Regions from separate parts of the Aeromicrobium halocynthiae genome, predicted to be linked through region 2. Evidence: predicted binding sites of a transcription regulator. Region 2 holds the regulator's gene; each other region holds the start of a gene.
What was found. The regulator HrcA, encoded in region 2, represses chaperone genes, less so after heat shock. The targets are predictions, from matches to a motif close to TTGGCACTCGNNNNNNNCGAGTGCCAA.
Positions count from the first base shown of each region.

Region 1: a site for HrcA is predicted at 2,260-2,286, ahead of groES (co-chaperone GroES). Genes of this name have one in related genera too.
Region 3: a site for HrcA is predicted at 2,050-2,076, ahead of groL (chaperonin GroEL). Genes of this name have one in related genera too.

Region 1 covers NZ_BAAAPY010000005.1:125,278-129,672, forward strand. Annotated here, with positions in the region: gene ABD213_RS08975 (AurF N-oxygenase family protein) at 1-21, opposite strand, end outside; gene groL (chaperonin GroEL) at 213-1,814, opposite strand; gene groES (co-chaperone GroES) at 1,894-2,184, opposite strand; gene ABD213_RS08990 (hypothetical protein) at 2,332-2,691, opposite strand; gene ABD213_RS08995 (VOC family protein) at 2,695-3,099, opposite strand; gene ABD213_RS09000 (class I SAM-dependent methyltransferase) at 3,146-4,306, shown strand; gene ABD213_RS09005 (hypothetical protein) at 4,376-4,395, shown strand, end outside.
Region 2 covers NZ_BAAAPY010000004.1:67,598-71,992, reverse strand. Annotated here, with positions in the region: gene ABD213_RS07360 (HIT domain-containing protein) at 1-322, opposite strand, end outside; gene dnaJ (molecular chaperone DnaJ) at 411-1,565, opposite strand; gene hrcA (heat-inducible transcriptional repressor HrcA) at 1,582-2,601, opposite strand; gene ABD213_RS07345 (hypothetical protein) at 2,660-3,085, shown strand; gene ABD213_RS07340 (DUF3097 domain-containing protein) at 3,078-3,911, shown strand; gene ABD213_RS07335 (CHAP domain-containing protein) at 3,933-4,395, opposite strand, start outside.
Region 3 covers NZ_BAAAPY010000005.1:133,484-137,878, forward strand. Annotated here, with positions in the region: gene ABD213_RS09025 (MmcQ/YjbR family DNA-binding protein) at 1-52, opposite strand, end outside; gene groL (chaperonin GroEL) at 300-1,931, opposite strand; gene ABD213_RS09035 (hypothetical protein) at 2,110-3,399, opposite strand; gene ABD213_RS09040 (hypothetical protein) at 3,415-3,843, opposite strand; gene ABD213_RS09045 (hypothetical protein) at 3,840-4,019, opposite strand; gene ABD213_RS09050 (hypothetical protein) at 4,016-4,395, opposite strand, start outside.

The DNA of each region.
Region 1 (4,395 bases), on a different contig from region 2:
CTCCGGGTCGGTGAGCGTCATGTCGGGCTCCTCTGCGGGGTTCGGCGGACTCGCACGACGTTCGACGTCGGACATGTGCCATCGTCGATGTCGTATCCATACCTACGGTATGTGAACGTCGTGTTGCCCGCAAGCGACCGTGTCGAGGCCCACGTCCGGACGCGACGACGCCCGCCCCCGAAGGGAGCGGGCGTCGTCGAGCCGGCGGTGACTCAGTGCGAGTGACCGGCGTGCTCGTCCTCGGAGTCCTCGGGCTTGTCCGCCACGAGGGTCTCGGTGGTCAGCAGCATCGCGGCGATCGACGCGGCGTTGGCCAGCGCGGAGCGCGTGACCTTGACCGGGTCGAGGATGCCCTGCGCGAGCAGGTCGCCGTACGTGTCGGTGGCGGCGTTGTAGCCGTCACCGGACTCGCGAACCTTGGAGACCACGACCTCGCCGGAGACGCCGCCGTTGCGGGCGATCCACTCCAGCGGGGCGTCGGCGCCCTTGCGGACGATCCGCACGCCCACGGCCTCGTCACCGGACAGGCCGAGGTCGTCGTCGAGCACCGCGACGGCGTGGACGAGGGCGGAGCCGCCACCGGCGACGATGCCCTCCTCGATGGCCGCGCGGGTCGCCGAGACGGCGTCCTCGATGCGGTGCTTCTTCTCCTTGAGCTCGACCTCCGTGGCCGCGCCGACCTGGATGACGCACACGCCACCGGCCAGCTTCGCCAGACGCTCCTGGAGCTTCTCGCGGTCCCAGTCGGAGTCGGTGTTCTCGATCTCGGCCTTGATCTGCGCGACGCGACCGTCGACCTCGGCGGTCTCACCGCCTCCGTCGATGATCGTGGTGTCGTCCTTGGTGACGACGACGCGACGGGCGGTGCCGAGCACCTCCAGACCCACCTGGTCGAGCTTGAGGCCGACGTCCGGCGTCACGACGGTCGCGCCCGTGAGGGTCGCGATGTCCTGCAGCATCGCCTTGCGACGGTCACCGAACGCAGGCGCCTTGACGGCGACCGAGGTGAACGTGCCGCGGATCTTGTTGACGACGAGCGTGCTGAGCGCCTCGCCCTCGACGTCCTCGGCGATGATGAACAGGCTCTTGCCCTCGCCGATGACCTTCTCCAGCAGCGGCAGGACCTCGGCCACGTTGGAGATCTTGCCCTGGTTGACCAGGATGTACGGGTCGTCGAGGACGGACTCCATGCGCTCGGTGTCCGTCACCATGTAGGGGCTCAGGTAGCCCTTGTCGAACTGCATGCCCTCGGTGAAGTCGAGGCCGGTGCCGAGGGTGTTGGACTCCTCGACGGTGATGACCCCGTCCTTGCCGACCTTGTCGAAGGCCTCGGCGATGAGCTCACCGATGTGCGCGTCGCGCGAGGAGACGGTGGCCACGGACGTCATGTCCTTGACGTCGTCGACCTGGCGGGCGGTCTCGAGGAGCTTGTTCGAGACGGCCTCGACGGCGGCCTCGATGCCCTTCTTCAGACCGACCGGGTTGGCGCCGGCGGCCACGGCGCGCAGGCCCTCGTGGACCATCGCCTGGGCGAGCACGGTGGCCGTGGTGGTGCCGTCACCGGCGACGTCGTTCGTCTTGGTGGCGACCTCCTTGGCGAGCTGGGCGCCGAGGTTCTCGAAGGGGTCGTCGAGCTCGATCTCGCGGGCGACGGTCACACCGTCGTTCGTGATCGTGGGGGCGCCCCACTTCTTGTCGAGGACGACGTAGCGGCCCTTGGGGCCGAGGGTGACCTTGACGGTGTCGGCGAGCTTGTCGACACCGCGCTCGAGGGCGCGGCGTGCGGCCTCGTCGAACTCCAGGATCTTGGGCATCCGGGTTCCTTCCGTGGTGCAGGGGTGTGTGGAGTGGTCCGGGCCCTGGGGACGCCGTCGGCGTCCCCAGGGTCACGGATCAGGAGACGACGGCGAGGAGGTCGCGCGAGGACAGGATGAGGTACTCATCGCCCCCGTGCTTGACCTCGGTGCCTCCGTACTTGCTGTACAGGACGCGGTCGCCGACGGCGACGTCGACGGGGACGCGGTTGCCGTTGTCGTCGATGCGGCCGGGACCGACGGCCACGACCTCACCCTCCTGCGGCTTCTCCTTGGCGGTGTCCGGGATGACGAGTCCGGACGCGGTGGTCTGCTCGGCCTCGACGGTCTTGACGACGACGCGGTCCTCGAGTGGCTTGATGGTCGACACTGTCGACTCCCCTTTCAGGCGGTGTTCAACTGACGGAGTTCGGTGTGTGCACGCCGTCGCGGGGGTCGTGCACGGTTGGCAGTCGCACGGGGCGAGTGCCAGTTCCGAATCTAGCACTCCCCGACCAGGAGTGCTAAGAGGGAGTGGTCAGCGTCGGAAACGCTCGCGCGCCCGCTCGGCCTCGTCGCCGTCGATCCACTCCAGCACGAGCCGGCGGCCGTCGACCGTGATCGTGCGTCCGTCCCACCCCGGGCCGGGCACCAGGCGGTGGAGCAGGCGTCGCTTGTGCTCGGGCTCGGGGGCGACGAGCACCTCCACCTGCTCGAAGGGCGCACCCCACCGCGGTCGCCACCCGGCCCAGCCGACGAGGCGCCACCCGGTGCCGACCACGGTGATCGCGTGCCCGGCGTGGCGGTCGTGGTCGAGCAGCCGGGCGACGGCGCCGCGGTACCGGTCGAGGGCAGGGTCGTGCGACGGCGTCTCGTCGGCGCGGACTCCCCAGGGCACGGCTCAGCCTCCGGCCAGCTCCGCCGGCGAGCGGAGCACGCAGAGCTGGTTGCCCTCCGGGTCGGCGAAGGTCACCCAGCCGGTTCCCTCCCCGTAGATGCCCCGGCGGTCGGCCACGACCGTCGCGCCGAGCCTCTCGAGCCGTTCGACCTCGGCATCCTGGGTCCGATCGGCGGGCCGCAGGTCGAGGTGGATCCGCTTCGGCGGCAGCTCGGCCTCCGGCACCTCGATGAACAACAGCGTGTGCGGCCACGGCCCACCGGCGGGATCGTGGATCGCGCACTCCTCGTGTCCGGGCGCGTTCGGGTCCGACGGATCGTCGACGTAGCCCAGCACCTGGCGCCACCACTCGCTCAGCGCATAGGCGTCGCGGCAGTCGACGGTCGTGTGCGAGACGAAGCTGACCATCCCGCCATCATGCACCCCCGTCGACGGCGGGTGCGACGATGTGGCGGTGGACCTGGCGACCTTCGAGCGGCTGCTCACCGACGAGGGGCGAGCGCTCGTCGCCGAGGTCCACGCCCGCGCCGGCGTCGAGTCCGACCTGGCCCTCGGCACCCGCCTGCGTCGCGAGCACGACCCGGCCCTGGTCGCCGCCGCCGTCACGCAGAACCACCTGCGCAGCAAGGCCGTCGCCAAGTTCGGGCCCGACGCCGCAGACCTGTGGTTCACCCACGACGCGTTGGAGCAGAGCACCCGACACACCGTCGCGACGGCCCGCGCCGAACGCCTGCTCGACCACGGGGTGCCGGGCGTCCTCGACCTCGGCTGCAGCATCGGCGGGGACCTCCTCGCCCTCGCTCGCGTGGGCCTGCGGGTGAGGGGCGTCGAGCAGGACCCGGTGCGGGCGGCCATCGCCCGCGCCAACCTCGCGGCACTCGGGCTGGACGGGGAGGTGTCGACCGCCGACCTCGCCGAGGTCGAGGCACGAGCGGACGAGGTCGTCTTCCTCGACCCGGCCCGCCGCTCGGGCACCGGTCGGGTCTTCGACGTCGAGGCCATGGAACCGCCCTGGACGCTCGTCACGGCGCGTCTCGAGGAGCGCGCGGTGGTCAAGACGATGCCCGGGATCGAGCACCGCCACCTGCCGGACGGCGTCGAGGCGCAGTGGGTCAGCGACGGCGGAGACCTCGTCGAGGCCTGCCTGTGGAGCCCCGACCTCGCCACCACCTCCCGCCGCGCCACGCTCCTGCCCGGCCCGCTGGAGCTGACCGGCGACGGCTCCCCCGCCGAGGTGGGCCCCCTCGGCACGTGGCTGCACGAGCCCGACGACGCCGTGACTCGCGCCGGCCTCGTCGGCGCCCTCGCGCAGCGGCTCGACGCGCGCCTGCTCGACCCCCACCTCGCCTACCTGACCTCCGACGGCCCGAGCACCGACGGGCTGGCTCGCTCCTTCCGCGTCGTCGAGGAGCTGCCCTACCGCGAGAAGCAGCTGCGGGCCGCGCTCGTGGCCCGCGACGTCGGGACGCTCACGATCAAGAAGCGAGGCGTCGACGTCTCCCCCGAGAGGCTCGTCCGGCGCCTGCGGCTGGACGGCAGCCGGACGGCCGTCGTGGTGCTGGCGCGGGTCGGCTCGGGCGCACGAGCCTTCCTCGTGGAGCCTGCGGGCGGCTGAGTCCACTCCTGTCCCGCCCAGTTCGTCGATCTCGCGGACGAGGGGCGGTCCGTGCGCGATGATCGCCCCATGAAGGACCTCCGCTCACT
Region 2 (4,395 bases):
AGCCGAGGGAGCGGCCCGCGAGGACGTGGGCGTGGCAGTGGAAGACGCTCTGGTGGGCGTCCGCACCGGTGTTGAAGACGAGGCGGTACGACCCTCCGACCTCGTCGGCGACCTGCTTGGCCAGGCCCAGCACGGCGACGGCTGCGTCGGGATCGGCCTCGACGAGGCTCCCGACGTCCGGCTCGTGCCGGCGCGGGATCACCAGCACGTGCGTCGGCGCCTGGGGCGAGACGTCACGGAAGGCGTACGCGTGGTCGTTCGACGCGACCTCGTCGGAGGGCACCTCACCGTCCAGGATCTTGCAGAAGAGGCAGTCGCTCATGGTCCCTTCCTACCGCGTGTCGGCGGTGAGGGCGAGCGGCGACGAGCCCCCGGGACGTCGACCGTGACGCGACGTCCCGGCCCGGCCGTCAGCGGAACGCGCCCCTGATCCGGTCGAACACGCCGTTGCGGTGGCTCTCGCTCACCTCGGCGAGCGGCTTCTGCTCGTCGCGCAGCTCCGCCAGGCGCGCGAGGAGCTCGCGCTGCTCGTCGTCGAGGTGCGTGGGCGTCTCGACGACGACCTCGACGACGAGGTCGCCGCGTCCCACGCCGCGCAGTCGCGGGACGCCCTGGCCCTTGACCGTGAGCAGCTCACCGGACTGCGTCCCGGCGGAGATGTCGAGCCCGAAGACTGCGGCGGCGGGGTCGTCGGTGACGTCGGCCTCCAGCGTGGGCAGCTCGACGTGGACCCCGAGCGCGGCGGCCGTCATCGGGACGGTGACCTGGCAGCGCAGCTGGTCGCCCTTGCGGACGAAGACCGGGTGCCGCGCGACGTTGATCTCCAGGTAGAGGTCGCCCGGGGGGCCACCACCGGGGCCGACCTCACCCTCGCCGGCCATCTGGATGCGGGTGCCTTGGTCGACGCCGGCGGGGACGGAGACGCTGACGGTGCGGCGCGAGCGGACGCGGCCGTCGCCGTTGCACTCGTCGCAGGGGTCCGGGATGACGGTGCCGAAGCCGTGGCACGTGGGGCACGGACGCGACGTGCGGACCTGACCGAGCGGGGTGCGCTGGACGTGCTGCACGTCGCCGTGGCCGTGGCACGTGGAGCACGTGACCGGCTCGCTGCCCTCGGCCCCGCCGCTGCCCTGGCACGTCTCGCAGCGCACCGCGGTGTCGACCTTGATCTCGCGCGTGACGCCGAAGGCCGCCTCGGCGAGGTCGACGGAGAGCCGCAGGAGCGCGTCCTGCCCGCGCTGGACGCGCGAGCGTGGCCCACCACGGCTCCCGCCGCCCTGGCCGAAGAACGCATCCATGATGTCGTCGAAGCTGAAGCCCTGGCCGAACCCGCCGCCCGCTCCGCCGGCGGCCATGGGGTCGCCGCCGCGGTCGTAGACCGAGCGCTTCTGCGGGTCCGAGAGCACCTCGTACGCGCTCGTGACCTCCTTGAAGCGGTCGGCGGCGTCGGGGGCGTCGTTGACGTCGGGGTGCAGCTGGCGGGCGAGCTTGCGGTACGCCTTCTTCAGCTCGTCGTTGCTCGCGTCGCGGCCGACACCGAGCAGGGCGTAGTAGTCCTGTGCCATGGGTCGTGGGTTCCTCTCAGCCGTCGGCCAGGATGCGGCCGACGTAGCGGGCGACGGCACCGACGGCCGCCATCGTCGCGGGGTAGTCCATCCGCGTGGGGCCGAGGGTGCCGAGGGTGGCGAGCACCTGGTCCTGTGAACCGTACGCCGAGGAGACGACGGCGGCACCAGTGAGGCTGTCGTTGCCCGTCTCGGTGCCGATGCGGACAGTGGGGTCGATGGTGGCCTCACCGAGCAGCTTCAGCAGCACGACGTGCTCCTCCAGCGCCTCGAGCACGGGTCGGATGGCGCCGTCGAAGTCGCCGCCGAAGCGGGCGAGGTTGGCCGTCCCCCCGACGGCCACGCGCTCGTCGGAGCGCTCGTTGGAGAAGACGTGGGTGAGGGTGGTGACGACCGAGGTGACGATGGGTCGGTCCGCGGGCGCGAAGGTGTCGATGACCTCGGCGAGGCGCAGCGAGGCCTCCGGGATCCGCCGACCGACGGTGGCGCCGACGAGGCGTCCACGCAGGTCCGAGAGCAGGTCGTCGCCGAGGGTGCGCTCGATCTCGACGATGCGCTGCTCGACCCGGCCGCTGGAGGTGATGACGACCAGCAGCACGCGGGCGTTCTCCAGTGCCACCACCTCGACGTGGCGGACCGTGGACCGGGTGAGGGAGGGGTACTGCACGATCGCGACCTGGTTGGTCAGCTGGGCCAGCACCTTGACGCTGCGCTGCACGACGTCGTCGACGTCCACCGCTCCGGTGAGGAAGGTCTCGATGGCGCGGCGCTCGGGGCCGGAGAGCGCCTTGACGGAGGAGAGCCGGTCGACGAAGAGGCGGTAGCCCTTGTCCGTCGGGACCCGGCCGGCACTGGTGTGGGGCTGGGCGATGAGACCGTCGTCCTCCAGTGCGGCCATGTCGTTGCGGATCGTGGCGGACGAGACGCCCAGCTGGTGCCGCTCGACGAGCGCTCGTGAACCGACCGGCTCCTGCGTCGCCACGTAGTCCTCGACGATGGCTCGAAGGACGTCGAGGCGTCGTTCCTCGGCGCTCATCGCTCTCCTCTCCGCGCGTCGTCTGGCACTCCCCTGCACCAAGTGCCAGTCTAGCGAGGTGCCCGAGATCTCCCTCGTCGACGACGTCGTGACCGTCGTCGGACGCGAGCGCACGCTCACCCACCGCCCCCGGGAGGTCCGTCTGGACGACGGCACCGTGGTCGCGCACGAGTCCGTCGGCGGCACCCTGAGCTCGGCGTGGGCCACCGACCTCGGCGACCTCTTCGTCGAGGTGGTCCACCTCGGCGACGGGCCGCGCGGCGCAGAGCTCGTGCTCGTGGTGACCGAGCACGACGTCGTCTCGCTCGGCGACCTCTACGTCCACGACGTCCCGGCTGCGGTCCCTGCCACCTGGCCCGTGGCGATCGACCTGGCCCTCGGGCTGCTCACCGACGACACCCGCGTGCTCACCCCCTCCGGGGAGGTCACCCGCGCCGACGTCGAGGCTCTGCACCAGCGCCTGCTCGGGGTGCTGCATGGCTGACCGCTACGGGTCCGACGTGCTCGGCACCGACTGGCGTCGCCCACCGCGTGGCCGGACCACCGAGCAGACCGCTGACCTCGGGCTCGTGCTCGAGGACGCGACCAGTGGCTTCTGCGGGGAGGTCGTGGCCGTCGAGCGCGACCTCGGCACCGTCGTGCTGGAGGACCGCCACCTGAAGCGACGCACGTTCCCGCTCGGTCCTGGCTTCCTGCTCGACGGTGCGCCCGTCTCGCTGGTCGCCCCCACGCCTGCTGCACCGGCCGCGCCGACGCGCTCAGCCTCCGGCTCCCGCCTCGTCCGCGACCACCGGGCCAGGGTGGCCCTGCCGAGCCGGATCCTCGTCGAGGGCAAGCACGACGCCGAGCTCGTCGAGAAGGTCTGGGGCCACGACCTCCGGGTGGAGGGCGTCGCCGTCGAGATGTTGCACGGAGTCGACGACCTCGTCGCCGTCGTCGACGACTTCGCTCCGTCCGCCGGGCGTCGCCTGGGCATCCTCGTGGACCACCTGGTGCCGGGCTCGAAGGAGTCACGCATCGCCGAGCGCCTCGACGATCGGGACCACGTCCTGGTCGTCGGCCATCCCTACGTCGACGTCTGGCAGGCGGTCAAGCCCGCCCGTCTCGGCGCGCAGACGTGGCCGAGCGTGCCACGCGCCGTCGAGTGGAAGCGCGGTGTCTGCGCCGCGTTCGGGTGGCCACACGAGAGCCAGGCCGACGTCGCCCGCGCCTGGCAGCACATCCTGTCGAGGGTGAATTCCTGGACCGACCTCGAGCCGGCCTTCCTCGGCCGGGTCGAGGAGCTCATCGACTTCGTGACCAGTCCCTGAGCACCGCGAGGCCCGGCCGACTCAGAAGGTCACGACCGTGCTGCCGAGCAGGGCGTCGGCACCAGCGGTCCCGGCGGTGTTGAGCCCGTAGAGGTACACGCGGTGCTGGCCGGTCACCTCGCTCGGGCGCCACCATCGGAACACGAAGTACGCGGTGCTGAACTCGAACTGCTCCATCGGCTCGGACTCACGGGGAGCCCCGATCGTGACGAGGTAGCGGACGGGCCGGCCGGGGCGGTCCGGCTCGCTCGCCGAGCCCTCGATCGTCACGACGCCGTCCCGTGCCGAGGCGGCGTCCAGGCGGCCCGAGACGGACCCGTCCGAGCGCGGGTACCGGATGAAGACCTGCGGATAGTGCGCGCCCTTCGGGATCCTGCGCCACGCGAACGTCCGGTCCATGTTGTCCTCGGAGACGACGACGGTGCCGTTGCGCAGCACCTTCTCGACGTAGGCGACATGCCCAAGCTTGCCCGAGGCGCCTCGG
Region 3 (4,395 bases), on a different contig from region 2:
CGATCGCGCGGACACGACGGACCCAGGCGTCCGGCACCTCGGCTCTGGCCACGGGTCCATCGTCGCAGTGCTCACCGACGGTTCGAGGGGCACCGACCAACAGGTCGCCGACGCCATCGCCGACCTCGAGTGGCGTACACCTGATCTCGAGTGGCGCACAGCCGCCCTCGAGTGGCGCGAACTGGCAGGACACGCCGTCTCTTTTTCCCCAGTTCGCGCCACTCGCGGGAGAGGGGGGACGTGCGAGGGCCCCGACCGGCGAACCGGTCGGGGCCCTCGTCGGGGGTGGGGTCAGCAGGTCAGAAGCCCATGCCGCCCATGTCGCCCATGTCCGGGGCGCCGCCGCCGGCCGGAGCGGGCTCCGGCTTGTCGGCCACGACGGCCTCGGTGGTGAGGAACAGCGCCGCGATGGAGGCGGCGTTCTGCAGGGCCGAGCGGGTCACCTTGGCCGGGTCGATGACGCCGGCCGCGATGAGGTCCTGGTACTCGCCCGTGGCCGCGTTCAGGCCGTGGCCCGGCTCGAGACCGGCGACCTTCTCCGCGACGACGCCGCCCTCGAGGCCGGCGTTGACGGCGATCTGCTTCAGCGGGGCCGACGCAGCGGCGCGCACGATGGCGGCACCGGTGGCCTCGTCACCCTCGAGCTGCAGCTTCTCGAACGCAGCCGCGGTGGCCTGGACGAGCGCCACGCCACCACCGGCGACGATGCCCTCCTCGACGGCCGCCTTGGCGTTGCGCACGGCGTCCTCGATGCGGTGCTTGCGCTCCTTGAGCTCGACCTCGGTGGCTGCGCCGACCTTGATGACGGCGACGCCGCCGGCCAGCTTGGCGAGGCGCTCCTGCAGCTTCTCGCGGTCGTAGTCGGAGTCGCTGTTCTCGATCTCGGCACGGATCTGGTTGACCCGTCCGGTGATCTGGTCCTGCGAGCCCGCGCCCTCGACGATGGTGGTCTCGTCCTTGGTGGTGACGATCTTGCGCGCCTGGCCCAGCAGGGACAGGTCGGCAGCCTCCAGGGAGAGTCCGACCTCCTCGCTGATGACCTCGCCGCCGGTCAGGATCGCGATGTCGGCGAGCATGGCCTTGCGGCGGTCGCCGAAGCCGGGCGCCTTGATGGCGACGGACTTGAAGGTGCCGCGCATCTTGTTGACGACGAGCGTGGCCAGGGCCTCGCCCTCGACGTCCTCGGCGATGATCGCGAGCGGCTTGCCCGACTGCATGACCTTCTCCAGGACCGGGACGAGGTCCTTGATGGTCGAGATCTTGCTGTTGACGATCAGGATGTACGGGTCCTCGAGGACCGTCTCCTGACGCTCGGGGTCGGTCACGAAGTAGCCGGACAGGTGCCCCTTGTCGAAGCGCATGCCCTCGGTGAGCTCGAGGTCCAGGCCGAAGGTGTTGGACTCCTCGACCGTGATGACGCCCTCCTTGCCGACCTTGTCCATGGCCTCGGCGATGATCTCGCCCACGGAGGTGTCAGCGGCGGAGATGGACGCGGTGGAGGCGATCTGCTCCTTGGTCTCGACGTCCTTGGCCAGACCCAGCAGCTGGCTGCTGATGGCCTCGACGGCGGTCTCGATGCCCTTCTTCAGGCCCATCGGGTTGGCGCCGGCCGCGACGTTGCGCAGGCCCTCGCGCACCAGCGCCTGGGCCAGCACGGTGGCGGTGGTGGTGCCGTCGCCCGCGACGTCGTCGGTCTTCTTGGCGACCTCCTTGACGAGCTCGGCGCCGATCTTCTCGTAGGGGTCCTCGAGCTCGATCTCCTTGGCGATGGACACGCCGTCGTTGGTGATCGTGGGGGCTCCCCACTTCTTGTCGAGGACGACGTTGCGACCCTTGGGGCCGAGCGTGACCTTGACGGCGTCGGCAAGCTGGTTCATGCCGCGCTCGAGGCCGCGACGGGCCTCTTCGTTGAACGCAATGGACTTGGCCATGTGGAACTCTCCGGTTCGACGTGGTGTGGGTGGACGGTCCGATGCCCGCGACGGACGAGCGCTGCGTCAGCGGTCCCTTCCCGCCTTCGCCCACGCCCTCATCCGACCGTCCGAATGACTGGCACTCTCACTATAGGAGTGCTAATCAACGGGGCGCAACGCCGGGGCCCGGTCCGGCTCAGACGCTGAGCAGCAGGTAGATCCCGGTGAACGTGTAGTCGACCATGAGCAGCAGCATCGCGAGCTGGCCCGTCAGCCGGTGGCTGCGTGGCAGCACCTCGAGCGCCTTGTCGTGGGCGGCGACAACGGCGAGCACGTGACCCAGCACGACGAAGCCGACCTTGAGCGTCGCCAGCAGGTCGGGGCGGCTGGACAGGAAGTAGGCGATGGAGGCGTCGTCGGCCCACCCGGTCGGGCGCAGCAGCGCGAAGACGACGCCCTGGCCGCGCTCGAGCAGGTAGGACAGGTAGTGGGCGAAGATGTAGCCGACCACGATCGGGACGAGCGAGTGCGCGAGCAGACCGGGCAGTGCACCGCGCTCGGACCTCGAGACACCGCCCGTGGCGCGGGCCGCGGCCTGGAAGGCCAGCGCCGCGACGACGCAGAACAGCAGCAGCACGAGGGTGTCGGCCAGGACCGACGGCGACCTGCTCTGCCACGGCTGGGAGGCCGAGAAGCTGTCGAAGGCCGTCGATCCGAGGAGCGTCGCGATCAGCGCGACGAGACCCGGGCGCACCGGCACGTGCGGCAGGCTGCGCAGGGGGTTGTGCAGGTGGGTCCGCCGTCCCTGGACGAACGGCGACAGGTGGGCGACGAGCGAGCTGTAGAGGTCGAAGGGGTCGGCGCGGTCGAGCCAGCGGGGTCCGGCGACGATCCCGCCGATGACGACCCAGCCGACGTACAACGCCACCCAGGTGCGCACGGTGGTGATGTCGCCGGCCTCGGGCGAGGCGAGCTCGAGCCAGACGAAGGCGAACACCGCCAGGACACCGGGCCAGACGCCCCAGGCGTCGGGGAGCCGGACGAACCCGTCGGGCCGACCGGTCAGTCGCCCGAGTGCCCACTGCACCGTGCGCCAGGGCGACAGGTCCTTCCAGACGTGGCCGGCGAGCAGGGCCAGCGGCACCAGGCCGACCCACACGAGCACGTACAGCGCGCCGATGCCCCCGTTCGCCGACTCGTCGGGGCCGAGGAACAGCTCGCCGACGAACCAGAGGGTCAGCACCATCCCGACGACCGCGAGCCAGGGTCGTCGAGGCGGCTCCGGCTCGGTGGGCGCGGGCCCCTGCAGCCGCGGCGTGCGCCAGGCCAGTGCCAGCACGGCGAAGGAGATCGTCAGGGCCCAGGTGGCCCCCACGACGGCGTAGAAGAACGGGATCGGCAGGTCGGTCGCACCACCGACACCGTGTTGCACGAGTCCGGGCTGGGCGAGCCCGGCCTGGACCGCTCCCGCTGCCCCCGAGAGCACCTCAGGCCTCCGTGATCAGGGGCGGACGACGAGCTGGACGATCGTCACGCCGAGCTCGTGCGACTCGACCGCGACCTGGCCGGGCGTGTCGATGGTGAACGTCTCCTCGGCCGAACCGCCGGCCTCGACGTCGATCGTCACGTCCGGGTCGGAGTGGACGTGGATCTCGTCGACGGCATCGGAGGTGACCGAGATCGTGACCGGCTCCCCCACCCCGACCTCGACGCGCTCGCCCTGCGGACTCACTGCGCCGTCGGCGATCGTGATGTCGACCTGGACACCCTCCGCTGCCTCCTCGGTGGGTTCGGCGGACGGGGCCGACGCGGTCGCGGCGGGGCTCACGACCGGTTCGGCGTCGTCGTCGCTGCCGCAGCCGACGAGCAGCAGGGCGCCGGCGGCAGCCAGGGCGGTCGAGCGGGTCAGCGTCGAGCTGGTGGGGGTCACGAGTCCTCCTGGTCGTCGAGGCCGCGTTCGAGGAGCTCGCGCTCCTCGGCCTCCTCGCGGCGGTCCTTGCGGGCGATGTACAGCACCACCGCGACCACCACGACCGCCGGCACGAACGCCGGGACCGCGAACAGCACGGGGTGGTGGGCGAGCAGCTGCTCGCCGACGGGCGTCATGAGGACACGGTAGGACGTGCCGTCACGCCGTCCTCGTCGGTCTCCTCGTCGGTGAGCCCGTGGGCGGCGATGCGACGGCCGACGCGGGCGACCGCGATCGAGATGCCGGCCAGGATCGCCAGGCTGCACAGCAGGACGATCGCGTTGGCGGCGGCCCACAGCCACGCCGGGTGGTCGAAGCTGCGCTCACGCTGCAGGATCTCGATCTCGGGGACGAAGTCGCGGGTCGCACTCGCCTCGACGGGCAGCTCCTCGGCGCCGATCGGAGGGTCCGCCGGCAGGAAGATCGGCACGGCGGTGAGCATGCGTCCGTCCTGGACCCGCACGAGCGTCTTCCACGTGCCGCCGACGGGGATCGGGGAGTCGCTGACCCAGG